Paractinoplanes brasiliensis: one gene and its partner. The main gene of each other region encodes a partner of the protein of the gene in region 2 in a complex. Links are inferred from orthologs where the notes say so. Each region holds a gene or a part of one and is shown on either strand. Other genes may lie near its edges. The genes, in order: rpsG and tig.

The links.
Region 1: the proteins of tig (region 2) and rpsG are in contact, whole or in part, in a crystal structure (PDB 3GTY), measured with the Thermotoga maritima proteins. The link is inferred for Paractinoplanes brasiliensis from one-to-one orthologs. Residues at the interface, in WP_004081061.1 of Thermotoga maritima: Glu122, Val124, Val129, Leu130, Tyr133, Glu188, Gly259, Ile262, Tyr263, Glu266, Ser270, Glu273, Gln274, Glu277, Arg308, Gln311, Ile312, Ser315, Tyr316, Glu325, Arg329, Arg336, Leu363, Phe366, Trp367, Arg373, Leu377, Arg381, Leu384, Glu387; in WP_004081843.1 of Thermotoga maritima: Lys34, Lys52, Lys55, Glu59, Arg62, Gln63, Glu66, Asn67, Lys69, Val71, Arg95, Ala109, Lys110, Lys111, Gly112, Arg113, Pro114, Glu117, Glu121, Ile124, Ala125, Tyr127, Asn128, Asn129, Thr130, Gly131, Lys135, Asp139, Arg142, Met143.

The regions. Positions count from the first base shown.
Region 1 is NZ_SNWR01000001.1:2,758,587-2,773,736, forward strand. What follows is about bases 11,872-14,703. They hold rpsG (30S ribosomal protein S7), read right to left. Parts: upstream 13,607-14,703; coding sequence 13,136-13,606; downstream 11,872-13,135. Other genes in these bases: fusA (elongation factor G), read right to left, coding at 11,872-13,051; rpsL (30S ribosomal protein S12), read right to left, coding at 13,608-13,982; C8E87_RS12355 (hypothetical protein), read right to left, coding at 14,393-14,703. In the rest of the region: rplO (50S ribosomal protein L15), read right to left, coding at 1-95; rpmD (50S ribosomal protein L30), read right to left, coding at 95-277; rpsE (30S ribosomal protein S5), read right to left, coding at 277-900; rplR (50S ribosomal protein L18), read right to left, coding at 914-1,309; rplF (50S ribosomal protein L6), read right to left, coding at 1,374-1,913; rpsH (30S ribosomal protein S8), read right to left, coding at 1,931-2,338; C8E87_RS12260 (type Z 30S ribosomal protein S14), read right to left, coding at 2,410-2,595; rplE (50S ribosomal protein L5), read right to left, coding at 2,598-3,167; rplX (50S ribosomal protein L24), read right to left, coding at 3,167-3,487; rplN (50S ribosomal protein L14), read right to left, coding at 3,484-3,852; rpsQ (30S ribosomal protein S17), read right to left, coding at 3,946-4,221; rpmC (50S ribosomal protein L29), read right to left, coding at 4,218-4,451; rplP (50S ribosomal protein L16), read right to left, coding at 4,451-4,876; rpsC (30S ribosomal protein S3), read right to left, coding at 4,880-5,737; rplV (50S ribosomal protein L22), read right to left, coding at 5,737-6,201; rpsS (30S ribosomal protein S19), read right to left, coding at 6,233-6,514; and 9 more genes.
Region 2 is NZ_SNWR01000001.1:2,111,682-2,125,303, reverse strand. What follows is about bases 6,992-9,861. They hold tig (trigger factor), read left to right. Parts: upstream 6,992-7,686; coding sequence 7,687-9,036; downstream 9,037-9,861. Other genes in these bases: C8E87_RS09205 (ATP-dependent Clp protease proteolytic subunit), read left to right, coding at 9,225-9,854; C8E87_RS09225 (MarR family winged helix-turn-helix transcriptional regulator), read right to left, coding at 6,992-7,319. Also shown: C8E87_RS09255 (regulator), read right to left, coding at 62-1,648; C8E87_RS09250 (cysteine hydrolase family protein), read right to left, coding at 1,645-2,310; biuH (biuret amidohydrolase), read right to left, coding at 2,314-3,006; atzF (allophanate hydrolase), read right to left, coding at 3,003-4,604; C8E87_RS09235 (GntR family transcriptional regulator), read left to right, coding at 4,802-5,437; C8E87_RS09230 (MBL fold metallo-hydrolase), read left to right, coding at 6,133-6,777; more of C8E87_RS09225, read right to left, coding at 6,891-6,991; C8E87_RS09200 (ATP-dependent Clp protease proteolytic subunit), read left to right, coding at 9,866-10,522; ATP-dependent Clp protease ATP-binding subunit ClpX, read left to right, coding at 10,732-12,021; C8E87_RS09190 (PadR family transcriptional regulator), read right to left, coding at 12,128-12,703; C8E87_RS09185 (nuclear transport factor 2 family protein), read left to right, coding at 12,776-13,135; C8E87_RS09180 (hypothetical protein), read left to right, coding at 13,132-13,622. UniProt on the Bacillus subtilis protein: Involved in protein export. Acts as a chaperone by maintaining the newly synthesized protein in an open conformation. Functions as a peptidyl-prolyl cis-trans isomerase.

The DNA of each region.
Region 1 (15,150 bases), 660 kb from region 2 along the record:
GCGGTCTTGCCCTTGGAGCCCTCACCACGACCCACGCGGGTCTTGGGGGTCTTGGCTCCGGGCGCCGGACGCAGGTGGTGGACCTTGATCGCCATTACTCGACCTCCTCAACAGTCACGAGGTGGTTCACGGCGAAGATCATGCCCCGAATCTCGGGACGGTCCTCCTTGACCACCACATCGTTGATCCGCTTCAGGCCGAGCGACCGCAGGGAGTCCCGCTGGTTCTGCTTACGGCCGATCTCGGACCGGATCTGGGTGACCTTCAAACGCGCCATCAGTGCACCGCCGCTTCCGCACGCGCCGCCAGCATGGCCGCCGGCGCCACGTCCTCGACCGGCAGGCCACGACGGGACGCGACCTGCTCGGGCGACTCGAGACCCCGCAGGGCCGCGACGGTCGCGTGCACGATGTTGATCGGGTTCGACGAGCCCAGGCTCTTCGAGAGCACGTCGTGGATGCCCGCGCACTCGAGCACGGCACGCACCGGGCCACCGGCGATGACGCCGGTACCGGCGGAGGCCGGCTTGAGGAGCACGACGCCCGCGGCAGCCTCACCCGTGATCGGGTGCGGGATGGTGGCGCCGATCCGCGGAACCTTGAAGAAGTGCTTCTTGGCCTCCTCGACGCCCTTGGCGATGGCCGCGGGCACCTCCTTGGCCTTTCCGTAGCCGATGCCGACGGTGCCGTCGCCGTCGCCCACGATCACCAGAGCGGTGAAGCTGAAGCGACGACCGCCCTTGACGACCTTGGCGACACGGTTGATCGCGACGACCCGCTCGAGATGCGGGGTCTTGTCGACGGGCGCGTTGCCGCGGCCGCCCTCACGGCGGTTGTCCCGGCGGTTGCCACCCTCGGTGTTACCGCCGGACCCGCCGCCTCGGCGCTGCTGACCAGGCATTGGTCAATTCCTCCTAGAACTCGAGTCCGGCTTCGCGAGCGGCATCGGCAAGCGCGGCGATACGCCCCGCGTACTTGTTGCCACCGCGGTCGAAGACGACCTTGGACACGCCCGCGGCCTTGGCCCGCTCGGCGAGGAGCGAGCCGACCTTGCCGGCCAGGGCGCTCTTGTCACCCTCGGTGCCCCGCAGGGACGAGTCGAGGGTCGAGGCCGAGGCCAGCGTGTGGCCCTTGAGGTCGTCGATGATCTGCGCGGTGATGTGCCGCGTGGAACGGGTGACGACCAGACGGGGGCGCTCGGCGGTACCGCGAAGGTTCCGACGGACCCGGAAGTGCCGACGCGCCTTTCCGACAGCCCGCTTGGCGGCGGCACCCGCGCCGTTGCGACGCTTGAGCAGCGTGGCGGTCACTTCTTACCTGCCTTTCGTGCCTTGTTACGGCCGGCGGATGACCTCGCCCAAATGTCGGCGGCGATCACTTCTTGCCCGCCTTTCCAGCCTTACGGCGGATGACCTCGCCCTGGTACTTCACGCCCTTGCCCTTGTAGGGCTCCGGCGGGCGGATCTTCCGGATGTTGGCGGCGACCTCGCCGACCAGCTGCTTGTCGATGCCCGCGACCGTGAACTGGGTCGGCTTCTCGACGGAGAACGTGATACCGGCCGGCGGCACGACGTTGACCGGGTGCGAGAAGCCCAGGGCGAACTCGAGGTCCTTGCCCTTGGCCGTGACCCGGTAACCGGTGCCGTTGATCTCCAGCGTCTTCTTGTAGCCCTCGGTGACGCCGACGATCATGTTGGCGACCAGGGTACGGGAGAGGCCGTGGAGCTCCTTGGCCTTGCGCTCGTCATTGGGGCGGTTGACGTGCAGCTCGCCACCCTCCTGCTCGACCGTGATCGGCTCGGAGACGGTGTGCGACAGCTCGCCCTTGGGGCCCTTGACCTTGATGGTCTGGCCCGTGATGGTGACATCGACGCCGGCCGGGACCGGGATCGACTTACGTCCGATTCGCGACATGGTTTCTCAGTCTCCAGTTACCAGACGAAGGCGAGGACTTCCCCGCCAACGCTCCGCTTGCGGGCCTGCCGGTCGGTCAGCAGCCCCTGGGACGTCGAAATGATCGCGACGCCCAGGCCGCCGAGCACCCGCGGGAGCTCGTCGGACTTGGCGTACACCCGGAGGCCGGGCTTGGAAACGCGCTTGATGCCGGCGAGGCTGCGCTCGCGGTTCTGGCCGTACTTGAGCTCAACGACCAGACGCTTGCCGACAGCGCCTTCCTCGGGCTCCTCAGCCGTCCAGGAGGCGATGTAACCCTCGGCCTTGAGGACCTCGGCGATGTTCGCCTTGATCTTCGAGAAGGGCATGGTCACCTTGTCGTGGTACGCCTGGTTGGCGTTACGCAGACGCGTCAGCATGTCTGCGATCGGGTCCGTCATCGTCATGGGTGTTCGTCAACCTTTCTCGCCGGGGTTCCCGCAGGCGGGCCTACGGCGAAGCGGTGTTGCTGTAAGGGTTACCAAGAGGCCTTCGACACGCCGGGCAGCTCACCGCGGTGAGCCATGTCCCGCACGCAAACGCGGCACAGGCCGAACTTGCGGTAGACCGAGTGCGGGCGACCGCACTTCTGGCAGCGGGTGTATGCACGCACGGCGAACTTCGGCTTCGCGGCCGCCTTGATGATCAGCGCCTTCTTGGCCATGCTCAGTTCTCCTTGAACGGGAAGCCCAGGAGCTTGAGCAGCGCCCGGCCCTCGTCGTCGGTCTTGGCGGTCGTGACCACCGTGATGTCCATGCCCCGCGGACGATCGATCCGGTCCTGGTCGATCTCGTGGAACACCGACTGCTCGGTCAGACCGAACGTGTAGTTGCCGTGGCCGTCGAGCTTGCGACCGTCCAGACCGCGGAAGTCACGGATACGCGGCAGCGCGATCGAGAGCAGCCGGTCCAGGAACTCCCACATCCGGTCGCCGCGGAGGGTGACCTTCGCGCCGATCGGCATGCCCTCGCGCAGCTTGAACTGCGCGATGGACTTGGTCGCCCGCCGCACCAGCGGCTTCTGACCGGTGATGGTGGTGAGGTCACGGACGGCGCCGTCGATCAGCTTCGCGTCCCGCGCGGCCTCGCCGACACCCATGTTCACGACGACCTTGACCAGGCCGGGGATCTGCATGGGGTTGGCGTAGTTGTACTGCTCCTTCAGGCCCGCGACAACCTCGTTGCGGTACTTGTCCTTGAGACGGGGCAGCGTCTTGGTCTCGGTGGCGGCAGTCATCAGAGTTCCTTACCGGTCGTACGCGCGATACGGATCTTGTTGCCGTTCTCGTCGACCTTGTATCCGATGCGCGTCGGCTTGCCCTGGTCGTCCACGATCTGCACATTGGAGATGTGGATCGGGGCTTCCTGGGTGACGATGCCACCGGTCTTCGAACCACGCTGGGTGGTGCGGATGCGTTCGTGCTTCTTGACGCGGTTGACGCCCTCGACCAGGATCTTGTCCTGCCTCGGGTAGGCCGCGATGACCTTGCCCTTGGCGCCCTTGTCCTTGCCGGCGATGACGACGACCGTGTCGCCCTTCTTGATCTTCACGGTCAGAGCACCTCCGGCGCCAGGCTGATGATCTTCATGAACCGCTTGTCGCGCAGCTCGCGCCCGACCGGGCCGAAGATGCGGGTACCGCGGGGGTCCCCGCCGTCCTTGATGATGACGGCGGCGTTCTCGTCGAACCGGATGTACGAGCCGTCGGGACGACGCTTCTCCTTGGCGGTGCGAACGATGACCGCCTTGACGACGTCACCCTTCTTCACACCGGCGCCCGGGATGGCGTCCTTGACCGTGGCCACGATGACGTCGCCGATGCTCGCGTAACGGCGACCGGAGCCGCCGAGCACGCGGATGCACAGGATCTCCCGCGCACCCGTGTTGTCAGCGACGCGCAGTCGCGACTCCTGCTGAATCACGTCTGTCTCCTATGTCTGCCAGTTCTCCGGTCAGCGACCGAAGCTTGGCGGAACGCTGGTGGGCTGGGCCGGCATGAGCCGGCCCAGCCGCACTCACTTGGCCTTTTCGAGGATCTCCACGACACGCCACCGCTTGGTGGCCGACAGCGGACGGGTCTCCATGAGCAGAACCCGGTCGCCGACGCCGCACGCGTTCTGCTCGTCGTGCACCTTGAGCTTGCGGGTGCGGCGCAGAACCTTGCCGTAGAGGGCGTGCTTCACACGGTCCTCGACCTCGACGACGACGGTCTTGTCCATCTTGTCGCTGACCACGAGACCCTCGCGCACCTTGCGGTTCGCGCGGACCGTGGCCGTGCTCTCGTCACTCATGCTGTCACCTCATCCGGCGCAACCGAGAGCCCCAGCTCGCGCTCACGCATGATCGTGTAGATCTTCGCGATGTCCTTGCGGACCACCTGCAGCCGACGGTGATTGTCGAGCTGGCCGGTCGCGCCCTGCACGCGAAGGTTGAACAGCTCCGCCTTGGCCTCCCGCAGCCGCGAAACCAGCTCCTCGCCGGAGAGTTCGCGCAGCTCGGATGCCTTAACGCCCGCTGCCATCAGCTTTCACCCACTTCGCGTGTCACGATGCGGCACTTCATCGGGAGCTTGTGGATCGCGCGGCGCATCGCCTCGCGCGCAATCGTCTCGTTCGGGAACGACATCTCGAAGAGGATGCGTCCCGGCTTGACGTTCGCCACCCACCACTCGGGAGAACCCTTACCGGAACCCATGCGGGTCTCGGCCGGCTTCTTGGTCAGAGCGTTGTCGGGGAACACCGAGATCCAGACCTTGCCACCACGCTTGATGTGACGGGTCATCGCGATACGGGCCGACTCGATCTGCCGGTTGGTCACGTACGCGGGCTCCAGCGCCTGGATACCGAACTCGCCGAAGACGACCCGGTTGCCGCCCTTGGACGCGCCGTGGCGGTCCGGGTGGTGCGGCTTGCGGAAGCCCTTCGGGGGCTTACGCGGCATCAGCATCTGTCAGCCCTCCTGCTGCGTTTCGGCCTGCGCCGGAGCCGCGGCAACCGCGGCGTCGTTCGTGTTCTCACCGGTCGGGGTGTCCCCGGTCCGGGCCTGGGCGGCCGCACGGCCGGCCTCGGTGCCACCCGCGGTCGTGCCGGACGAGCCGGAACGGCCACGGCGCGGACGCTCGGGACGGTCACCACGGTCACGGCGCGGACGCGCGGGCGCCTCCTGCACGGCCTCGCGGCCGGGCACGGCGTCGCCCTTGTAGATCCAGACCTTCACGCCGATGCGGCCGAACGTCGTACGGGCCTCGAAGAAGCCGTACTCGATGTTGGCGCGCAGCGTGTGCAGCGGAACGCGACCCTCACGGTAGAACTCCGTGCGGCTCATCTCCGCGCCGCCGAGGCGGCCGGAGACCTGCACCCGGATGCCCTTGCAGACCGGGTTCTTCATCGCCGACTGCATGGCCTTGCGCATCGCCCGGCGGAAGCTCACCCGGGAGGACAGCTGCTCGGCGACGCCCTGCGCCACCAGCTGAGCGTCCGACTCCGGGCTCTTCACCTCGAGGATGTTGAGCTGGACCTGCTTGCCGGTGAGCTTCTCGAGCTCGCCGCGGATCCGGTCGGCCTCCGCGCCCTTACGGCCGATGACGATGCCCGGCCGGGCGGTGTGGATGTCGACCCGGACCCGGTCACGGGTCCGCTCGATGTCCACCTTGGAGATGCCGGCACGCTCGAGGCCCTTGGACATCATGCGGCGGATCTTGACGTCCTCGCCGATGTAGTCCTTGTAGAGCTTGTCGGCGAACCACCGGGACTTCCAGTCGGTCGAGATACCGAGGCGGAATCCGGTGGGGTGAACTTTCTGGCCCATTACTCGGACTCCTCCGTCGTCTGGGTCTCGGCGGCCGGCTCAGCCTTCTTGGCCGGCGTCGCCTTCTTCGCCGCGGCAGCCTTCTTGGCCGGCCGGGCGACCTGGACCGCCTCGACGGCGATCGTGATGTGGCTGGTGCGCTTGCGGATCCGATACGCCCGGCCCTGCGCCCGCGGACGGAACCGCTTGAGCGTCGGGCCCTCGTCGACGAACGCCTCGCTGACCAGGAGCGCGTCCGGGTCGAGCCGCTCGTTGTTCTCCGCGTTCGCGATAGCGCTCGCGAGCACCTTGTAGACCTGCTCGCTCGCGGCCTGCGGCGCGAACTGCAGCACGGTCAGAGCCTCCTTCGCGGGCAGACCGCGGACGAGGTTGACCACACGGCGTGCCTTGTTCGGCGAGATGCGGACGTGCTTCGCAACCGCGCGACTACCCGGCAGAGCCGGAGCGTCGTTCTTCGTTGGCATCGCTGTGACCCCTTTCTTGTCCGTGGACTGACTAGCGACGACGGCTCTTGCGGTCGTCCTTCTCGTGACCCTTGAACGTGCGGGTCAGAGCGAACTCCCCGAGCTTGTGACCGACCATGGCCTCGGTGATGAACACCGGGACGTGCTTGCGCCCGTCGTGCACGGCGATCGTGTGCCCGAGCATGTCGGGGATGATCGTCGAGCGCCGCGACCAGGTCTTGATGACGTTCTTCGAGTTCTTCTCGTTCTGGACTTCCACCTTCTTGATCAGGTGGTCGTCGACGAACGGGCCCTTCTTCAGGCTGCGTGGCATCTTCTAACTCCCGTTACCCGCGCTTGCGGGTGGCGTAGCGGCGGCGAACGATCAGCTTGTCGCTCTCCTGGCCCTTGCGGCGGGTACGGCCCTCGGGCTTACCAGCCGGGTTGACCGGGTGGCGACCACCGGAGGTCTTGCCCTCACCACCACCGTGCGGGTGGTCGATCGGGTTCATGGCGACACCGCGGACGGTCGGGCGCTTGCCCTTCCAGCGCATGCGGCCGGCCTTGCCCCAGTTGATGTTCGACTGTTCGGCATTGCCGATCTCGCCGACCGTGGCGCGGCAACGGATGTCGACCCGCCGGATCTCACCGGAGGGCATACGCAGCGTGGCGTACGCGCCCTCACGGCCGAGCAGCTGGATACCGACACCGGCCGAACGGGCCAGCTTGGCGCCACCGCCGGGACGAAGCTCCACACCGTGGACCGTCGTACCGACCGGGATGTTGCGCAGGGGAAGGTTGTTCCCCGGCTTGATGTCCGCGCCCGGGCCGCTCTCGACGCGGTCGCCCTGCTTCAGGTCCTTCGGCGCGAGGATGTAGCGCTTCTCGCCGTCGGCGTAGTGCAGCAGTGCGATGCGGGAGGTGCGGTTCGGGTCGTACTCGATGTGAGCGACCTTGGCCGGCACGCCGTCCTTGTCGACCCGCTTGAAGTCGATCAGCCGGTACTGCCGCTTGTGGCCGCCGCCCTGGTGCCGCGTGGTGATGCGGCCGTGGACGTTGCGACCACCCTTCTTGGGCAGCGGAACCAGCAGAGACTTCTCCGGGGTGGACCGGGTGAGCTCGGCGAAGTCGGCGACGCTCGAGCCGCGACGGCCCGGCGTGGTCGGCTTGTACTTACGGATAGCCATTGTTCACAAACCCCTTAGCTGACCGGGCCGCCGAAGGCCTCGATACGGTCGCCGTCAGCCAGCTTGACCATCGCGCGCTTGGTCGCCTTGCGCTGACCGAAGCCGGTGCGGGTGCGCTTACGCTTGCCCTCGCGGTTCGCGGTGTTCACCGTCAGCACGCGGACGTTGAAGATCTGCTGGATCGCGATCTTGATCTCGGTCTTGTTCGCGTCCGGGTGCACGAGGAACGTGTACCAGTTCTGGTCGAGAACGCTGTAGCTCTTCTCGGAGACGACCGGCTTGATGATGATGTCGCGCGGGTCGGCGATGGTGCTCACTTGTTCTCCCCCTCGGCGGTCGCCGGAGCAGCGCCCAGGAACTCGTCGAGCGCGTCCTTGGTGAAGACCACCTCGTCGGCCACCAGCACGTCGTACGTGTTGAGCTGGCCGGCCTCGAGCAGGTGCACGGTCGCCTCGTTGCGCAGCGAGAGCCAGTTCAGCTCGTCGGTGCTGCTCAGCACGACCAGGACCTTGGTGGACTCGGTGGCCTTGCGCAGCGTGGCGATCGCGGCCTTGGTCGACGGCTTGTCGCCGCTGACGAACGCCTCGACCACGTGCACGCGGCCGTCGCGGGCCCGGTCCGAGAGGGCCCCACGCAGGGCGGCGGCCTTCATCTTCTTGGGGGTCCGCTGCGAGTAGTCGCGCGGCACGGGACCGTGCACGACGCCACCACCGGTGAACTGCGGCGCGCGGATCGAGCCCTGGCGGGCGCGACCGGTGCCCTTCTGCTTGTACGGCTTCTTGCCGCCACCGGCGACCTCGCCGCGGGTCTTGGCCTTGGCCGTGCCCTGACGGGCGGCGGCGAGCTGGGCCACGACGACCTGGTGCATCAGCGGGATGTTGGCCTGGACGTCGAACACCGAGTCCGGCAGCTCGACCGAGCCGGCCTTGTTGCCCTCAACGTTGATCACGTCAACCGAGCTCACTTGGCGCCGCCCTTCTTCTTCGCCGCGGTGCGGACGAGAACGAGCGCGCCCTTGGGTCCGGGCACAGCGCCCTTGACCAGGATCAGGTTGTTCTCGGTGTCGACCGCCTGCACGGTGAGGTTCTGCACGGTGAAGCGCTGGCTACCCATGCGACCGGCCATCCGGACGCCCTTGAAGACGCGACCCGGGGTCGCGCAGGCGCCGATGGAGCCGGGCGAGCGGTGCTTGCGCTCGACACCGTGGCTGCTCTTGAGACCGTGGAAGCCGTGCCGCTTCATGACACCGGCGTAACCCTTACCGCGGGTCTTGCCCGTGACGTCGATCGAGGTGCCGACGGCGAACGTGTCAACCGTCACCTCCTGACCGAGCTCGTACTCGCCGGCATCGGTCGTGCGGAGCTCGACGACGTGCCGCCGGGGCGAGACACCGGCCTTCGCGAAGTGGCCGCCCTCGGGCTTGTTGACCTTCCGAGGGTCGATCGCACCGTACGCCAGCTGGACGGCGGCGTAGCCGTCCTTCTCATCTGTGCGGACCTGGGTCACGACGCAAGGGCCGGCCTGCACCACGGTCACCGGGACGACTTTGTTGTTGTCCCAGACCTGGGTCATGCCGAGCTTGGCGCCCAGGATCCCCTTAACTTGCCTGTCCATCAGTCGCAGATCCCTACAGCTTGATCTCGATGTCGACGCCAGCCGGCAGGTCGAGGCGCATGAGCGAGTCGACCGTCTTGGGAGTCGGGTCGATGATGTCGATCAGCCGCTTGTGCGTGCGCATCTCGAAGTGCTCGCGCGAGTCCTTGTACTTGTGCGGCGAGCGGATGACGCAGAAACGGTTGATCTCCGTGGGCAGCGGCACCGGGCCAGCAACCTGCGCCCCGGTACGCGTCACCGTCTCGACGATCTTCCGAGCCGAGGAGTCGACGACCTCGTGGTCATAGGCCTTGAGCCGGATGCGGATCTTCTGTCCCGCCATGGTGGCTTCTGTTTCCTTCTCTCGATGCCGCTACGTGCGAGAGCGGTGGCTCTCGCATGCCCGCAGGACCGTTGATCCTGCGTTGTCCGACCCCCGCGGTCGGGCGTGTCGCGTTGTACCTCAGAGAACTGCGCACAGCAGCTATCCAGATCGCGGGGATCTTGAGGTGCCCCGGGCTCTTCACAGCCCGAACGGGTGGCTCGTAAACACACCCAGACACCCGGCGAGGGTGGTCACCTGCACAAGGCAGCTGACCACCCCGCTCGGACGCAACCTGACTAGTATGCCGGATTGAGGCCGGCAATGCTAATCGGGGTCAGCGGCCCCTAGGCGTTGATCTTCGTGACCGTGCCGGCGCCGACGGTGCGGCCACCCTCACGGATCGCGAACTTCAGGCCCTGCTCCATGGCGATCGGCTGGATCAGCTTGACCGACATGCTGGTGGAGTCGCCCGGCATGACCATCTCGGTGCCCTCGGGCAGCGTGACGACGCCGGTGACGTCCGTGGTGCGGAAGTAGAACTGCGGGCGGTAGTTCTGGAAGAACGGCGTGTGACGGCCGCCCTCCTCCTTCGAGAGGATGTAGACCTGGCCCTCGAACTCCGTGTGGGGAGTCGTGGTGCCCGGCTTCACAACGACCATGCCGCGCTCGACGTCCTCGCGCTTGATACCGCGGAGCAGCAGACCGACGTTCTCGCCCGCGCGGGCCTCGTCGAGCAGCTTGCGGAACATCTCGATGCCGGTGCAGACGGTCTTCGTCGACTTCTCGCGGATGCCGACGATCTCGACCTCCTCGTTCGGCTTGAGGATGCCGCGCTCGGCGCGACCCGTGACCACGGTGCCGCGGCCGGTGATCGTGAAGACGTCCTCGATGGGCATGAGGAACGGCTTCTCGGTCTCGCGCTCGGGCTGCGGGATCGCGGTGTCGACCGCGTTCATCAGCTCGAGGAGCTTGCCGGTCCACTCCTTGTCACCCTCGAGCGCCTTGAGCGCCGAGACCCGCACGACCGGCAGGTCGTCACCCGGGAACTCGTAGGTGCTGAGCAGCTCGCGGACCTCGAGCTCGACGAGCTCGAGCAGCTCCTCGTCGTCCACCATGTCGCTCTTGTTCAGGGCGACGACGATGTACGGAACGCCGACCTGGCGGGCCAGGAGCACGTGCTCCTTGGTCTGCGGCATCGGGCCGTCGGTCGCGGCGACCACCAGGATCGCGCCGTCCATCTGGGCGGCACCGGTGATCATGTTCTTGATGTAGTCAGCGTGGCCGGGGCAGTCCACGTGCGCGTAGTGCCGCGCCGCGGTCTGGTACTCGACGTGTGCGATCGAGATCGTGATGCCGCGGGCCTTCTCCTCCGGCGCCTTGTCGATCTCGTCGAACGGGGTGTACGGGTTGAGGTCCGGGTACTCGTCGTGCAGGACCTTCGTGATGGCCGCAGTCAGCGTCGTCTTACCGTGGTCGATGTGACCAATGGTGCCGATGTTGACGTGCGGCTTAGTCCGCTCGAACTTCGCCTTCGCCACTTGTGTCCTCCTGTGGACTGTGGAATTACTTGCGCCCGGCACGCCCGATAAGGCGATGGGGACTCTGTCGACTGCTCGTGCGCGTGCGGCCCTCGACGGACCGCACGCGCCTCATCGATCAAGCGCAGGTATCAGGCACCTGTTGCCTTGGCGATGATCTCCTTCGCGACGCCCTGCGGGACCTCGGCGTAGGAGTCGAACTGCATGCTGTAGCTGGCCCGGCCGGCGGTCTTGGACCGCAGGTCGCCGACGTAGCCGAACATCTCCGACAGCGGCACCAGAGCCTTGACGACGCGGGCGCCGGAGCGCTCCTCCATCGACTGGATGATGCCACGGCGGGAGTTGAGGTCGCCGATCACGTCGCCCATGTTGTCCTCGGGCGTCGTGACCTCGACGGACATCATCGGCTCGAGCAGCGCGGGGTCGGCCTTGCGAGCCGCCTCCTTCATTGCCATCGAACCGGCGATCTTGAACGCCATCTCGGACGAGTCGACCTCGTGGTACTGACCGTCGACCAGCGTGAACTTCACGCCGACCAGCGGGTAGCCCGCGAGAACGCCGTACTGCAGGGAGTCCTGCGCGCCCGCGTCCACCGAGGGGATGAACTCCTTGGGGATGCGGCCACCGGTCACGGCGTTGACGAACTCGTAGGTCGGGCCGTCCGCCTGGAGCGGCAGCGGCTCGATCGTGACGACGACCTTCGCGTACTGGCCGGAGCCACCGGTCTGCTTCTTGTGGACGTACGTGTACTTCTCCACGGTGCCGCGGATCGTCTCACGGTACGCCACCTGCGGCTTACCGATGTTCGCCTCGACGTTGAACTCGCGGCGCATGCGGTCCACCAGGATGTCCAGGTGGAGCTCGCCCATGCCGGCGATGATCGTCTGCCCGGTCTCCTCGTCGTTGAAGACGCGGAAGGTCGGGTCCTCCTCGGCCAGACGCTGGATCGCGGTGCCCAGCTTCTCCTGGTCCGACTTGGTCTTCGGCTCGATGGCGACCTGGATGACCGGCTCCGGGAAGGTCATCGACTCCAGGATGACCGGGTTCGCCGGGTCGCTGAGCGTGTCACCGGTCGTGGTCTGCTTGAGACCCTGGACGGCGATGATGTCGCCGGCCTGCGCGGTGGCGCGCTCCTCACGCTTGTTCGCGTGCATCTGGTAGATCTTGCCGATCCGCTCCTTGCGGTCCTTGGTGGAGTTGACCACCTGGGAACCGGAGTCGAGCGTGCCGGAGTAGACCCGGACGTACGTGAGCTTGCCGAGGTGCTTGTCCGTCTGGATCTTGAACGCCAGGCCGGAGAACGGCTCGGAGTTCGACGGCTTGCGCTGGATCGGGGTCTCACCGTCGGTCGCGGTGCCCTCGATGGCCGGGATGTCCAGCGGCGACGGCAGGTAGTCGACCACGGCGTCGAGCATGGGCTGAACGCCCTTGTTCTTGAACGCCGAGCCGCACAGCACCGGGTTGGCCTTGCTGGCGATCGTGGCACGCCGGATGGCGGCCTTGATCTCGCCCACCGAGAGCTCCTCGCCCTCGAGGTACTTCTCCATGACCGCGTCGTCGACATCGGCCAGGGTCTCGATCAGCTTCTCGCGCCACTCGGCCGCGGAGTCGGCCAGGTCGGCCGGAATCTCCTCGATCGCGTAGTCCTCGCCCTTCTGGGTCTCGCCGCGCCAGGTGAGGGCACGCATCTCGACCAGGTCGACGACGCCGATGTGGTCGCCCTCGAGCCCGATCGGGATCTGCAGAACCAGGGGGGTGGCGTTCAGCCGGTCGATCATCATCTGCACGCAGCGGAAGAAGTCGGCGCCGGTCCGGTCGAGCTTGTTGACGAAGCACATCCGGGGGACGTGGTACTTGTCCGCCTGGCGCCACACGTTCTCGGTCTGGGGCTCCACGCCGGCCACGCCGTCGTAGACCGCCACCGCACCGTCCAGCACACGCAGCGACCGCTCCACCTCGACCGTGAAGTCGACGTGGCCGGGCGTGTCGATGATCTGGATCGTGTGGCCCTTCCACTCGCACTTGGTGGCGGCGGAAGTGATCGTGATACCGCGCTCCTGCTCCTGCTCCATCCAGTCCATGGTGGCGGCGCCATCGTGGACTTCACCGATCTTGTACGTGATGCCGGTGTAGAAGAGGATTCGCTCAGTAGTCGTGGTCTTACCAGCATCGATGTGCGCCATGATGCCGATGTTGCGTACGTTGGCGAGCGCGTCTGCGGCGGCCACTTCAATCCCTACTTTTCTTCGTCGTCGTCTCGTGGACCGGTACGACTTGCACCGCGGCCCGGCGGCTGCCGGGCCGAGCGGGTCTTACCAGCGGTAGTGCGCGAAGGCCTTGTTGGACTCCGCCATCTTGTGGGTGTCCTCGCGCCGCTTGACAGCAGCGCCGAGGCCATTGCTGGCGTCGAGCAGCTCGTTCTGGAGGCGCTCGATCATGGTCTTCTCGCGGCGGGCCTTGGAGTACTGGACCAGCCAGCGCAGACCGAGGGTGGTCTGACGCGGCGTGCGGACCTCGACCGGAACCTGGTAGGTCGCGCCACCGACGCGGCGGCTGCGGACCTCGAGGGTCGGCTTGACGTTGTCCATGGCGCGCTTGAGCGTGACCACGGGGTCGGTGCCGTTCTTCTCACGGCAGCCCTCGAGGGCTCCGTACACGATGCGCTCAGCGAGCTGACGCTTGCCGCCGACCAGGATCTTGTTGACCAGCTGGGTCACCAGCGGCGAGTTGTAAACCGGGTCCGCGACCACTGGGTGGCGCGGAGCGGGGCCCTTGCGCGGCATGTCAGCTCTTCTCCTTCTTCGCGCCGTAACGGCTGCGAGCCTGCTTGCGGTTGCGGACACCCTGGGTGTCCAGCGAACCACGGACGATCTTGTAGCGGACGCCCGGCAGGTCCTTCACACGGCCGCCACGCACGAGCACGATCGAGTGCTCCTGCAGGTTGTGGCCGACGCCGGGGATGTACGCCGTCACCTCGATCTGGCTGCTGAGCTTCACACGAGCGACCTTGCGCAGCGCAGAGTTCGGCTTCTTGGGGGTGGTGGTGTACACGCGCGTGCACACGCCGCGCCGCTGAGGGCTACCCTTCAGCGCCGGCGTCTTGGTCTTGCTCGTTTTAGCCTGACGGCCCTTTCGGACCAGCTGCTGGATCGTGGGCACCGGGTTTCTCCGCTCCCTTCGGCCGCTTCCTAGGCGGCCGCACCGTCTTGAGTCTGCCTATGTGCTGGTCAATCCCCCCGCCCGGGAGGACTGTCCGGCACCCGCGGTCGGGCGTGTCGTCCGGCTCACGGTCCCGCCGCGCGTCTGTCAACGCGCACCGGGTCTTGTCTTGGTCGACACCCCGAGGGGGGTGCCGGCTCGGCGTAGCGCCGCCGAGTCGCTTGACGCGGACTCGGGCGCACGCACGAGTTGCCCGGGCAAGCCCGGGCACGAAGGGAAAGATTACCCACCCCGAGCACCCAGGTCAAAATGAGCACTGGGATCGCGCGACGGATATCTCCGATGCAAGTGTACCGGGTGCCCTGCGGCAGCAACGCCGCGGTGCCGTATCGGCAGGTGAACAGCGTGGCTCAAGCCGAGATCTGCAACACCAGAGTCAACGCAAGAGACAGCAGAGCAATTCCCGCGCCACACGCGCCGCAGACAATCCCCGACATCCCCAGGCCGGCGCCGGTGAACCGCACCTGCCCGGTCTGGCCGGACGTGCGGATCTGTCGGCGGGCCACCGCGCCGAGCGCGATCGCTCCCCCGCCCACCAGCACGCTGAGCAGTGTGAAGGCGCCCGAGACCCAGCCGCCCCAGCCGGCCGCCGAACCGGCCACGCCGAAGCAGAGCACGAGCAGTGCAGCCAGGATCGACCCGATCCCGGCGATCAGCGAACCGATGGCCAGGCCCGAGGTGATCGGCTCGACCCGCAGCTGGACCAGGCTGAACTCGGTGCCCGGGAGCACGTCGACCCGTTCCGGGCGCCAGCGGCCCGAGGGCGGCGGCGGGGGCACGGCCTGCTGGTAGGGCGAGGGCGGGACCGTCATGACAAGAGCATGTCACCCGTACGGGACCGGCCGCACCCCGCCTCAGTCGGTGCCTGGCGAGAAGTCGGCGCCCGCCGGGCCGGCCAGGTGCAGCAGGCCGGCGATCGACGCGATGACCAGTGACGTGAGCGCCAGCACTATGCCCGCCCAGGCCAGCCGACGGCCCCGCCTGATCCACGCCGAGCCGGTCAGAAAGCCCTTCGCCTCGTACGCCTGCCGAGCCGCCTGCCGAGCAAGGAGAAGCGCGATCGTGGCGGGAATCACACCACCCACAAAAGCACCGGTCAGGAAGCCCA
Region 2 (13,622 bases):
CGCTCCTGTCGTCGGTGCGGTGGCGGCCCGGCTCGGCAACGCCGGACCGCCACGCTGATATCTAGGCCGCCTTGACCGGGACGCCACCCTCCGGCGCCTCGGTGAAGAGGTTCCCCTCGAGCTCGTCCCCGCCGGGTTCACGCGGCGCCGGCTTGCTCAGCGCGAACAGCACGCACACCGCCGCGAGGAACAGGTAACCCAGCGACACCTGCCCGTCCGCGTTCCACTGCACCTTCTCGGCGTGGATCAGGCCGATGAAGCTGAGCACCGCCCCCGAGCCCGCGAAGACCGCCGCGTGCCAGAAGCGTTTGTCGATGATGAAGGCGACGATCGCGCCGAGCACCAGGCCGGCCAGGATCGCCCCCTCACCGAGCGTCTTCAGCCCGTCGTAGACCACGCCCGCGCCGGCCAGCGCGCCGATCCCCACCTCGGAGGCTGTCGTGCCCGCGGCGGCCAGCGCGTTGTCCATCTGCCCGGTCGCCCACTGCGCGATGTTCGGGATGAGGGCCGCGACCACCGCCGCCGCGTGCGCCCGGGGTGTCGCCTGGAACGCCTGGGCGCCGATCAGCAACCCGATGTAGAGCAGGATCGGCACGATCGCCGGGGTCGGGAAGATCGCGCCGAGCAGCCCGAACAACCCGAAGAAGCAGAGCAGGGCGATCACGATCCCGGTCGCCATCGAATAGCCCGTACGGCCGCCGGCCCCCTTCCAGCCCGGGTGCCCGACATAGACGGCGGGTGGGAACGGCGACCCGAGGCAGGAGCCGATCACCGCGCCGGCGCCGTCGGCCAGCAGCACGCTGCGCAGGTTGTACCGGTCGCCCGCGGTGGCCGCGCTCTCCACGTTGGTCATCGCCTCGGTGAAGTTGTAGACGCCGAGCGGGATGGCCGTGGCCAGCAGCGGCGCCATGTCGCCCAGCCCGTCGACCAGCAGGTCGAGCTTGAGGTGCGGGAAGGCGAACGCGATGTCCCGCGCGGCCGCTGTCACGTCGGGCACCGACATGGCCCCGCCGGCCCAGCCGATCGCGGTGCCGACCAGCAGCGCGGCCAGCCCGATGGGGAAGTTCCAGGGCAGCTTGATGTCGGTGAGCAGGCCGATCAGCAGCAGCGCGAACACCGGCAGCGCGATCCAGGCGTAGTTCCACATGGTCGCGGCCGGGTTCATCGAGATGAACGTGATCGAGATGCCGGCCAGGGTGCCGAGCAGCGCGGCCCGCGGGGTGTACTTGCGGATGTACGGGCCCACGAACGCGCCGATCAGCACGATCACGCCGATGATGAACGCCCATGCGATGCCGGCCGTCCACGCCTGCACCGGGTTCCCGGTGCTCAGATAGATCGGCAGCATGATCACGAAGATCACGATGAACATGTGCGGCACGCTCGGCCCGTACGGCAGCGCCGTCACGTCGGAGCGGCCCTCGCGCGCGGCCAGCCGCCGGGCCAGGAACGTGTAGTAGACGTTGCCGGCGACCAGAGCGATGCCGAGCGCGGGCAGGATCACGCCGAAGACGTCCGAGGCCGGCATCCGGATGACGCCGATGCACAGCGCGGTCAGCGTGAGCACGTTGACCAGCACGTTGACGCCGAAACCGAAGAAAGCGTTGGTGTCCCCGCGCACCCAGTACGGGGTAGAGGTCGTCGTCATTTCTGCTCCTGCGACGAGAGGGCGGCCAAGAGAGTGGGGGAGTCGGCGACCCAGCCGAAGATCCCGCCCTGGGCGGCGATCATCTGCAGGCCGACGCGCTGGAATTCCGGGAAGTACGAGCCGACGCAGTCGGACAGGACGAGACAGTCGTAGCCGCGGTCGTTCGCCTCGCGGACCGTGGTGTGCACGCAGACCTCGGTCGTGACCCCCGTGACGACCAATTTCGTGACGCCGAGCTTCTCGAGGATCTCGGCCAGTTCGGTGGCGTAGAAGGCGCCCTTGCCCGGCTTGTCGACGACGATCTCGCCCTCGGCCGGCGCCAGCTCGTCGACGATGTCGTGGCCGTACTCCCCGCGTACGAGGATCCGGCCGAAGGCGCCTTTCTCCCCGATGCCCCCGCGCGCCAGCTTGGAGGGCGGGCAGTCGGACAGGTCGGGCAGATGCCCCTCGCGCGTGTGAATGATCGGCAGGCCCGCCGCTCGCCAGGCCGCCAGCAGGGCGCTCAGCGGCTCGATCGTGCGGCTGAGCTGGGACACGTCGTTGCCCAGGCTCTCGCCGAAGCCGCCCGGCAACAGGAAGTCGCGCTGCATGTCGATGACGAGCAGGGCGGTTTCCGCTGGTTCGAAGGTGAAAGGGTTCGGTAGTGCGTTGATGGAAGGCATCGGTCAGACCTCCGTTGCCGCGATCACGTCGTCCGAGGTGGCGACGCAGCCGAAGACGCCGCCCTGCATGGTGACCATGTGCAGCGCGGCGGTGTGGTTGGACGGGTCGGTGGCTCCGGTGCAGTCGCTGAGGATCAGGCACTCGTAGCCGCGGTCGTTGGCCTCGCGCATGGTGGTGTGCACGCAGACGTCAGTGGTGATCCCGGTCAGGATCAGGTGCGTGATGCCGTGCGTACGCAGCACGAGGTCGAGGTTGGTGGCGTAGAACGCGCCCTTGCCCGGCTTGTCGACGATCACCTCACCGGCCATCGGCGCGACCTCGGGCACGATCTCCCAGCCCGGCTCGCCCTTGATCAGGATCCGGCCGCAGGGCCCGTCGCTGCCGATCTCGGCCCCGATCCGCGCCGAGCGCCAGCGCTTGTTGGGCGGCAGGTCGGACAGGTCGGGGTCATGGCCCTCGCGCGTGTGGATCACGAGCATGCCGTTCTTCCGGGCGTGGTCGAGCAGCCGGGCGGTGGCCGGCAGCCCGGCCCGGGTCAGTTCGATGTCGTAACCCATCGAGTCGACGTATCCGCCCTTGCCGCAGAAGTCGGTCTGCCAGTCGATGCAGAGCAGCGCCGTCTTGGACACGGGCACCGAGCCGTCGTACGGCCAGAGGTAGGGGTTCGCTTTCACCGGGCCGATGCGTGCGGTCATGAGCGCTGTCCTTCCGAGCGGTAGTTCCGCCAGCCGCCGCCGGCGGTGATGTCGGGAGCGTCGGTCACCGCGTACGCCTCGCAGAGGAACCCGGTGACCTCGGTGCCGTCCTGCAGGGCGACGCGACCCAGCGACAGGGGCGCCGCGATGCCGGTCAGGAACCCGCCGACCTGCGCGACGGGCAGTTGCCAGAGCTCGACCTCGATGGCGGCTCCGCCCTCGCCGCGCACCAGGCCCGGCGCGCCCGAGGGCAGCAGGTGCAGGCGGTAACAGGGCGCCGTGCGGGTGACGCCGAGCAGGGTGGCGCCGCGTTCGAGCAGTTCGTGGTTGCGCGGCTCGCCGCTGAGGTGCAGCCCGGCGACGGCGAGCGTCATGGTGTCGTTCTTGGTTCTCTCCCACTGCGACGCGGCGAGCAGCGCCAGCGTGTCGTCGCTGAAGGCCGGCCCGAACAGGGTGATCGAGGCGGGCCGCCCGTCCTCGGTGAACCCGTGCGGGACGGTCACCGCGGCCATGTCGAGCAGGTTCGCGAACTGGGTGTACCGGCCCAGGATGAGATTGCGCCCGATCGGGTCCTCGGCGATCTCGGCGTGCGTCCAGGTCGTGCCGATCGTCGGCAGCACAAGCACGTCGACCTGCTCCCACATGCGGTCGGCCGCGTGCTTGAGCTCCTGCAACCGGTGCTGGGCCCGGAACGCGTCGGCCGCCGTGAACCCGCGACCGGTCTCCAGCACGGCCCGCGTCACCGGCAGCACCGACTCGGGGTGCGCGGCCAGGAAGTCACCGAGGTCGGCCAGCCGCTCGGCCACCCACGGACCCCGATAGAGCAGGTCACCGGCCTCCAGCAGCGGTCCGATGTCGACAGCGGCATCCCCGCCGAACCGCGCGAAGGCCTTCTCCTGCCCCGCGTCGGAGAAAAAATCAAGCGTTTCCGGTACGCCGACACGGGGCCGGGCGATCAGCGGCCGGTTCCCTTCCCGCGACCACGGATCCTCCCGTACGCGTCCCCGCGCGACCCGCGTCACCCGTTCGGCCGTCGTCACGTCGCGGGCGAACACCGAGACGCAGTCCAGCGAGCGGCAGGCCGGCACCACCCCGAGCGTGCTCAGAAGCCCACGCGTCGGCTTGACCCCCACGATCCCGTTGAGCGCCGCCGGCACCCGCCCCGACCCCGCCGTGTCGGTGCCGAGCGAGAACGCCACGGTCCCGTCCGCCACCGCCACAGCCGACCCGGAACTGGACCCGCCCGAGATGAGCCCGCCGCCGAAAACACTTTCCGGATTCCCGTACGGGGATCTCGCGCCGGTCAGTCCCGTGGCGAACTGGTCCAGGTTGGTCTTGCCGACCACGACCGCTCCCGCGTCGACCAGCCGCTGTACGACCGGGGCGTTCCGATCAGGGGTGTACGCGAAGTCCGGGCAGCCCGCCGTGGTCGGCAGCCCTGCCACGTCGATGTTGTCCTTCACCGCGAACGGCATCCCCGCCAGCGGCAGCCCCGGATCGACCGCCGCGGCACGTTCCCGCAGCTCGTCCGGGCCGACCAGCGAGATCCACACCCCGTCGGCCGCCCGCGCCCGCTCCACCACCGCATCGACATCCACATCGTCGATTGTCGACAATTCTGTTTCGCCCAAGGCGACGCTTTGTAACGGCCCGATTTCGCCCCGCTCACCAATCCGCCCGGCCCGCCCCTCGCTTGGCCGCCCTTCCCCCGGCTTTCCTCGTCTCGACCTGGGCTTTGCTCGACGCGCTGGGCCGGGGCGGCGGGCGGGTTGGGGCGTGCTGGCACACTTCAGGCGTGAGCAACGGGGAGCTGCGGTCGTACAGCCTCGTGGAGCTTGCCGTCGAGCGGCTCAGCCACGAGATCCTGAGCGGGCGCGCCGAGCCAGGGGAACGGCTCGTCGAGGAGCAGCTCACCCGGCGGCTCGGCATCAGCCGGGCGCCGCTGCGGGAAGCCATGCGGCTGCTCGCCCAGCAGGGCCTCGTCGAGCACATTCCGCGGCGCGGCGCCCGGGTGGCCACGCTCTCGGCCGACGACGTGCGCGAGCTCTACGACGTCCGTGACGTCTTGGAGCGGCATGCCGTCGCGACCATGCCGGCCAACCCCGACCTGACGGCGTTACGGGCGGCGCTGGAGGTGATGCGCAAAGCCACCGAGGCCGACGACCGCCTGGAACTGGCCAACGCGCACCGCCGGTTCCACACCGAGGTGGTGGCCCTCGGCGGCAACCGCCAGCTGGCCGACCTGTACGGCTCGGTGCTGGTGCGCATCCAGCTCTACATGGCCGTCAACATGCGCCGCGAGGCCGAAGCAGCCCGCGCCGAGGACGGCGTCCTCCGCCACGAACGCCTCTTCGCCGCCGTCTCCGCCAACGACGCCGCGGAGATCCTCGCCGCGTTGAGCAGTCACGGCGCCCGGACCTACCTCAGCTGAACGCGTCGCCCTGAGTGACGGCAAGTTACCCACACGGTGTGATTTAAGGGTCCGCTAATAGACGCTCATCTACACACAGGCTAGTTTTTCGGGCGGGTATCTGGACTGAATCCACTCCAGAAGCTCCCGGCCGCGGCACCACCGGCCGAGACGCGCGGCGCCGGGTGGCGGCCCGGCGCCGCGCCCCCGGCGCTCCAGCGTGCCCCGCGGTTCGCCTGCGCTTCTTGAGTGTGGCCCGCGGTTCGCCCGCGCCTCTTTCGGCGCGTCCTTGCGCTGCGCCCACATCCCCTTCCGGCCTGCCCCGCGTGTCACTTGCCAGCGCTTCCAGTGCATCTCCCCGGTGCCGTCCAGCCGGCTTCCCGGCCGCCCGAGGACGAACACGCCGCACCCCCGCTCGCGGGCGCTCGTGTGGTCGGGCCCCTGCCCGCACCCCGCCTCACCCGGCGGCGTCAGATGTGGACTCGCCTCACCCGTCGGCCGCCACGTTCTGTGGCGGCGCTCTTCTGCCGGACCACCGGGTAACGTCCCGGCGCTCGCGCTACGGCCGTGACCCACCGGCCACGTCGCGAGGAACCCCGAGGACTGGCCGCTTGCGGTTGCCGGTCTCGACGAGGCGTACGGAGGAAGGGTTGGCTCGTCGTTTCTACAACATAGCTGTACAGTTCTGCTGTGCAAGTACAGCGGAAGGAATAACGATGCGGCTCACGAAGCACGCCCACGCCACGGTTGTCATCGAGGACGCCGGGCAGCGGATCCTGATCGACCCGGGCACCTTCACGCCGGATGCCGCGGAACTGCTCGCCTCGGCGACGAGCGTGCTGGTCACTCACGAACACTTCGACCACTTCGCCGTCGATGATGTTCGAGCGGCCCTCGCTGCCCGCCCTGACCTGCGAGTTTGGGGTCCCGCGCCGGTGGCGGCGGCGCTCGGGGAAACCGGCGACGGACGCGTGGCGACCGTGACCAGCGGCGACGTCCTGGACGTGGCCGGCATCGAGGTGCGTGTCTTCGGCGGCGACCACGCCCAGATCCACGACGGCATCACGGTCCCGCACAACGTGGGCTACCTCGTCGGTGGACGCGTGTTCCACCCGGGGGATTCCTACGCGGTGCCGCCGGCGCCGGTGGACACGTTGCTCGTGCCGGCCGGCGGTCCGTGGGTGAAGGTCGGGGAGGCCATCGACTTCATCGCGGCTGTCGCGCCGCGCCGGACCGTGCAGATTCACGACGTCATGCTGAGCGAGATCGGCCGTGCGTCGACCGCGATGTTCCTGGGCGAGAAGGGGCTCACCGGAACGCCGATGCTCGTGCTCGGATCCGGCGAATCCGTCGAGATCTGACCCGCTTGCTCCTCGCCGGCCGGCCCGCTACCCGTCGCTGCGGCTTGTTTCGCGCGGGCCGCCGTTCCTGGCCGTTGGTCGTGGTTTCTCGCCGATGCCGGCGGCTGCTTCCGTCATCCGCCGGACGACAAGCGGTCGAGCAGGGTCGGCACGGCGTTGAGCATCTCGCGCTCGGCGGGAGTCAACCGTGTCCCGATCGCCTCGGCGACCCACTGGCGGCGCGCGAGCCGATTGGCCTCCAGCGCGGCGGTTCCGGCCTCGGTGAGGGTGATGAGGAAGGCCCGGCGATCATCCGGACTGGCCTCGCGCCCCACCAGGCCCAGCGCTTCGAGTTCCGCGACTGTCCGGCTCATGCTCTGGTGTTTCACGCCGCGGTGGGCGGCCAGTTGAGCGATCGTCTGGGGACCCTCGCGTTGCAGGGTGCTGAGCGTCTCGGCCCGGGTCGGCGGCAGGGTGTCGGCCTGTGTACGGACACGGCGAACGAAACGGCCGACAGATTGCCGGAGCCGCTCGGCGATCTCCTCGTCCGGATCCGATGCCATCGGCTCAATCTACAGCGACGCTGTGGATGTGGGCGCTGAGCAGCGCCATGTGGAGCGGGCGACGAGAATCGAACTCGCGTAATCAGTTTGGAAGACTGAGGCTCTACCATTGAGCTACGCCCGCGTAAACCCCGCCCTGAGGCGGGGTCGCCGGGGATAGCTTACTTAATCAACTCCCGCCGACGCGAACCGGATACGCCACGAGGTGACTCCAGCGCACGCGGGCGGAAGCGGACCGCATACACTGGCCGTCGCCACGGGGTGTGGCGCAGCTTGGTAGCGCACTCGCTTTGGGAGCGAGGGGCCGTGGGTTCAAATCCCGCCACCCCGACTGATACCAACTGTCGCAGCAACAAGGAGTACGCCTGTGAAGAGCACCGTCGAGACTCTGAGCCCGACCAGGGTGAAGCTCGCCATCGAGGTGCCGTTCGACGAGCTCAAGCCGAGCCTGCAGAAGGCGTACCGGGAGATCGGCGCGCAGGTGCAGGTGCCGGGCTTCCGTCGCGGCAAGATCCCGGCAGCGGTCATCGACCAGCGTGTCGGGCGTGGCGCGGTCCTGAACGAGGCGGTTCAGGAAGCGATCCCGCAGCAGATCCTGGCCGCCGTGCGTGAGCACGACGTGAAGACGCTGGGTCGTCCCGAGGTCGAGATCACCGAGTTCGCCGACAACGAGCCGTTGAGGTTCACGGCCGAGGTCGACGTCCGGCCCGAGATCACCGTGCCCGACCTGAAGACCATTTCGGTGACGGTTCCGGCGGTCGAGATCGGCGACAACGAGATCGACGAGCAGATCAACGGCCTGCGTGAGCGTTTCGCCACGCTGAAGACCGTCGACCGGCCGGCCGCCGAGGGCGACTACGTGCAGCTCGACCTGAAGGCGACGGTCGACGGCCAGGAGGTTCCGGGCGGCTCGGCGACCAACATCTCGCACGAGGTGGGCAGCAAGCAGCTGCTCCCGGGTCTCGACGAGGTGCTGGTGGGCCTGGTCGCGGACGCCGATGCCCAGTTCACCACGCAGCTGGTGGGTGGCGATTTCGCGGGGCGGGACGCCGAGGTCGAGGTCAAGGTCCGCAGCGTCAAGGACAAGCAGCTGCCCGAGGTCGACGACGACTTCGCGCAGATGGCCAGCGAGTTCGACACGCTGGAGGAGCTGCGTAACGACCTGCGCGAGCGGCTGACCAAGGTCAAGAAGGTCGAGCAGATCTACGCGGCCCGTGACGAGGCGCTCAAGCAGCTGGTCGAGGCGGCCGACATCCCGGCGCCCGAGGGCGTCGTGAAGGACGAGGTCGAGGGCCGCAAGCAGGCCATGACCGACCAGCTGGAGCGGATCGGCGCGACCCTGCAGGACTACCTGACCTCGGAGGACAAGACCGAGGAGCAGATCGACCAGGAGCTGACCGAGGCCGCCGTCGAGGGCGTCCGCATTCAGCTGCTGCTCGACACGATCGCCGACGCCGAGGACGTTCAGGTCTCCGACGACGAGTTCGGTCACGAGATCGTGCACCGGGCGCAGCGGGCGCAGATGCAGCCGCAGCAGTACTACGACCAGCTCGTGCAGTCGGGCGCGGCGGCCGCCGTGTTCGGCGACGTGCGCCGTGGCAAGGCACTGGCCTCGGTCATGGAGCAGGTCGAGATGAAGGACTCCGAGGGCACGGTCCTCACGCTCGACGACCTGCGGGCCGCCTCCGAGGACGACCACACCGGCCACAACCACTGAATCTCCGGACCGCGATCGCCTCCCGGGGCGATCGCGGTCTTTTGGTTTTCCTGGAGCGCCCTGCGCTGTCAGCGAACACCTGCCCGAGCGGGAAGCTGATGCGCAATCGACCGGTTAGGTTGGTCGTACGACGGACAACTTGCCGGCCGCGGACACCGGGCCGGCACAGTCAGCTGTGAAGGGCTGCCATGACCGATCTTCATCTTCCCGCGAGCCCCGCGCTGCGCGGTGAATCCCTCAGTGGCAACCTCGACGACTCGGTCTTCAACCGCCTGCTGCGTGAGCGCATCATCTTCCTCGGCAGCGAGGTGACCGACTCGGTGGCCAACCGCATCTGCGCTCAGCTGCTGCTGCTTTCCGCCGAGGACCCCGAGCGCGACATTCACCTCTGGATCAACTCGCCCGGTGGCTCGGTCTACTCGGGCATGGCGATCTACGACACCATGCAGTTCATCGATAACGACGTGCAGACCGTAGCCATGGGTATGGCCGCGTCGATGGGACAGCTGCTGCTCTGCGCCGGCGCCCCCGGCAAGCGCTTCTCGCTGCCGCACGCGCGGATCATGATGCACCAGCCCTCGGGCGGCATGGGCGGCACGGCCGCCGACATCGCCATCCAGGCCGAGCAGATGCTGTACACCAAGCGCATGTTCCAGGAGCGAGTCGCCTTCCACACCGGGCAGACTCAGGAGCAGATCGAGCGTGACTCCGACCGTGACCGCTGGTTCACGGCGGAGGAAGCCAAGGACTACGGCTTCATCGACAAGGTGATCACCGGGGCCATGCAGGTCTCCGACGGCGCCGGAACGCTGAACTGAGGAGCTGAACAATGACTGACCTGACCTTGCCCTCCGGGTTCGCGCCGGTGCACAACCGCTACGTGCTGCCCTCCTTCGTCGAGCGTTCCTCGAACGGGATGATGAAGGAGACGAACCCGTACAACAAGATGTTCGAGGACCGGATCATCTTCCTCGGCGTGCAGGTGGACGACGCGTCGGCCAACGACGTGATGGCCCAGCTGCTCACGCTGGAGAGCTCGGATCCCGACCGCGACATCCTCATGTACATCAACTCGCCGGGCGGCTCCTTCACCGCCATGACGGCGATCTACGACACGATGCAGTACGTCCGCCCCGACATCTCGACGGTCTGCCTGGGGCAGGCGGCCAGCGCGGCCGCCGTCCTGCTGGCCGGCGGCACGGCGGGCAAGCGGATGGCCCTGCCGCACTCGCGGGTTCTGATCCACCAGCCGGCCACCGAGGGTGGCTACGGCCAGGGGTCGGACATCGAGATCCAGGCCCGCGAGATCCTCCGCATGCGTACGCAGATGGAGGAGATGATCTCGCGTCACTCCGGCCGCACGCCGGAGCAGGTCCGCAAGGACGTCGATCGCGACAAGATCATGACGGCCGAGGAGGCCAAGGAGTACGGTCTGGTCGACGTCGTGCTCGCGAGCCGCAAGAAGAGCCTGCAGTCGGTGGGCTGAGGCATCATGTCGGGGGCCGGCCGGGCGCAATAAACTGGCCGACCCCTGACACGCCCGTTTTGGGGGGTCGGAGAACGGCACCTTTGCGGGTAACGTCGAGCATGCAGCCTCAGTTACGCGGTTCCGCAGACGATGAGATGGCAACGAGGCAATCAGTCCTCGTGATCAGGGCCGGTGTGAGTCGGCCGATGAGCTCAAGGAGAACGTAGGTGGCACGGATCGGCGACGGCGGCGACCTACTGAAGTGCTCCTTCTGTGGGAAGTCGCAGAAGCAGGTCAAGAAGCTCATCGCGGGCCCTGGGGTCTACATCTGCGACGAGTGCATCGACCTCTGCAACGAGATCATCGAGGAAGAGCTGGCCGAGACCGGCGAGGTGAAGTGGGAAGAGCTTCCCAAGCCGATGGAGATCTGCCAGTTCCTTGACCAGTACGTGGTGGGTCAGGAACAGGCGAAGAAGGCGCTCTCGGTCGCCGTCTACAACCACTACAAGCGGATTCAGGCCGAGTCGAGCGGCGCTCCCGGTGCGGGCAGCGACGTCGAGGTGGCCAAGTCCAACATCATGCTCATCGGCCCCACCGGCTGCGGCAAGACTCACCTGGCGCAGACGTTGGCCCGCATGCTCAACGTGCCGTTCGCGATCGCGGACGCCACGGCGCTCACCGAGGCCGGCTATGTGGGCGAGGATGTCGAGAACATCCTGCTCAAGCTCATCCAGGCCGCCGATTACGACGTGAAACGCGCCGAGCAGGGAATCATCTACATCGACGAGGTCGACAAGATCGCCCGCAAGAGCGAGAACCCGTCGATCACCCGGGACGTCTCCGGTGAGGGTGTCCAGCAGGCGTTGCTGAAGATCCTCGAGGGTACGGTGGCAAACGTTCCGCCGCAGGGCGGCCGTAAGCACCCGCATCAGGAGTTCATCCAGATCGACACCACCAACGTGCTGTTCATCGTGGGTGGCGCGTTCGCCGGGCTGGACCGCATCATCGAGTCCCGCGTCGGTCATGGCGGTGTCGGCTTCGGCGCTCACCTGCGGTCGATCTCCGAGCGGAACACCGATGACATCTTCAGCCGGGTGATGCCCGAGGACATGCTGAAGTTCGGCCTGATCCCCGAGTTCATCGGTCGTCTGCCCGTCATCACCACGGTGCGTAACCTCGACCGCGAGGCTCTGATCAAGATCTTGACCGAGCCGCGGAACGCGTACGTGAAGCAGTACCAGCGTCTCTTCGAGCTGGACGGCGTCGAGCTGGAGTTCGACTACGGCGCGCTCGAGGCCATCGCCGACCAGGCCATGCTGCGCGGCACGGGCGCCCGCGGTCTCCGCGCGATCATGGAGGAAGTGTTGCTCTCCGTGATGTACGAGGTGCCCAGCAACCCCGACGCCGCTCGTGTGGTCATCACGCGCGAGGTCGTGCTGGAAAACGTGAACCCGACGATCGTCCCGCGCGAGTTCGTGGGCCGCCGGCGCCGCGAGCGCGAGGAAAAGTCGGCCTGACCCATCCCGTACGCGGGTGTGTCGTCACCAGACGCACCCGCGCGCGTGGCATATGGTCCGACCCGCGCTACGCCGCGGTGATCGCCGGCCCAGCCGTGCCACGTGATCACTCGGCCTCGGGCTGCGCTTTCTGCCGCCGGGTGAGCGTCTCGATCACCGTGGCCGCCCAGCGGATGTTCAACTGCTCGTACATCCGCCCGGCCATGAGCGTGAGGTACGGGCCCACTTCGTCGCTGTCGCGCAGGTATTCGTCTTCGCTGCGCCCGTCGAGCAGTCGATCCCGCAGTTGGTCGTAGCGGGCCAGCTTCTCCCTCGATCGGGTTTCTCGCGCCCGCGCCGCCTCGACGAGGGTGGCCGGTTCACCGGTCCGGTCGGCGGCTTGCAGCTTGACGAGCAGTTCGTCGCGCATGGCCGGGGGCTTGGACGGCCGGCGCCCGAATGCGCGCAGTTCGTCGAGTCCTTTTTCCGTCATGGTGAACACACGTTTGTTGGGCCGCCGGGTTTGTTCGACGACGCGCGCCTCGACCAGACCGTCCCGCTCGAGCCGTTCCAGGTCCCGGTACAGCTGCTGGGGCGTGGCCGTCCAGTAGTCCGCGACCGCCACGTCGAACCGCTTGGCCAACTCGTACCCGGACGCCTCGCCCTGAGACAGGGCGGCCAGCAAGGCATGGCGCAGTGACATCTGGACTTCCTTCCGCGCGGCCAGTTAAGTTAATCCGCACCTAATCAATTTGTTGAGTATAGGGGCCGCGCCGTGCACCCGTTCCGAGCCGCCATCGAGTCCCGTGACGTGGAGGCCGCCCTGGCTCTCCTGCACGAGGACGTCGTCTTCCGAAGCCCAGTCGTCTACACCCCCTACCGCGGCCGCTTTGCCGTGGCCCCGATCCTCCGTGCCGTGATCCACGTCTTCGAGGACTTCGAATACACCCACGAGCTCGACGACGCCCCGTCCCACGCGCTCCTCTTCAAGGCCCGCATAGGCGACAAGCACCTCGAAGGCTGCGACTTCCTCCACGCCGGCCCCGACGGCCAGATCACCGAGTTCACCGTGATGATCCGCCCCCTGAAGGGCATCCAGGCCCTTGCCGAAGCCATGCAGTCCCGCCTGACATGACCACCGTCAGCGAGATCGACCCGGCGCCTGCGCTCGTGACCCTTGCTGACCTCACCCCCGTCCACTACCGCGAGTCCTTCACCCTCCCCATCACGTCGCCGTCCTCGGCCCTCCCCATCACGTCGCCGTCCTCGGCCAGCCCCATCACGTCGACGTCCGGGGTGGGCCCGGCGCGCACAGCCGAGCAGTGGGCCCGCCTCGTCCTCGAGCGCGCCCCCTGGAAAGCTCGAGCCCAGATGCTGACCGCCTGGACCCTCCTGGGCATCCCGCTCGCTCCGCCGTGGTCACGCACTCAGGTGCTGGGCTGGCGCATCGTCCGCAACACGCCGGCCGCGATCGTCCTCGAGTCCCGCGCCGCCCTCGGCATCACCGCACGTCTGGTCTTCCATACCTCCGGAACGCACCTGACACAGGTGATGTTGGTCCGCTACGACCACCGGCCCGGTCGTCTCGTCTGGTCTCGGCTGGCCCCCGGACATCGTCGGTT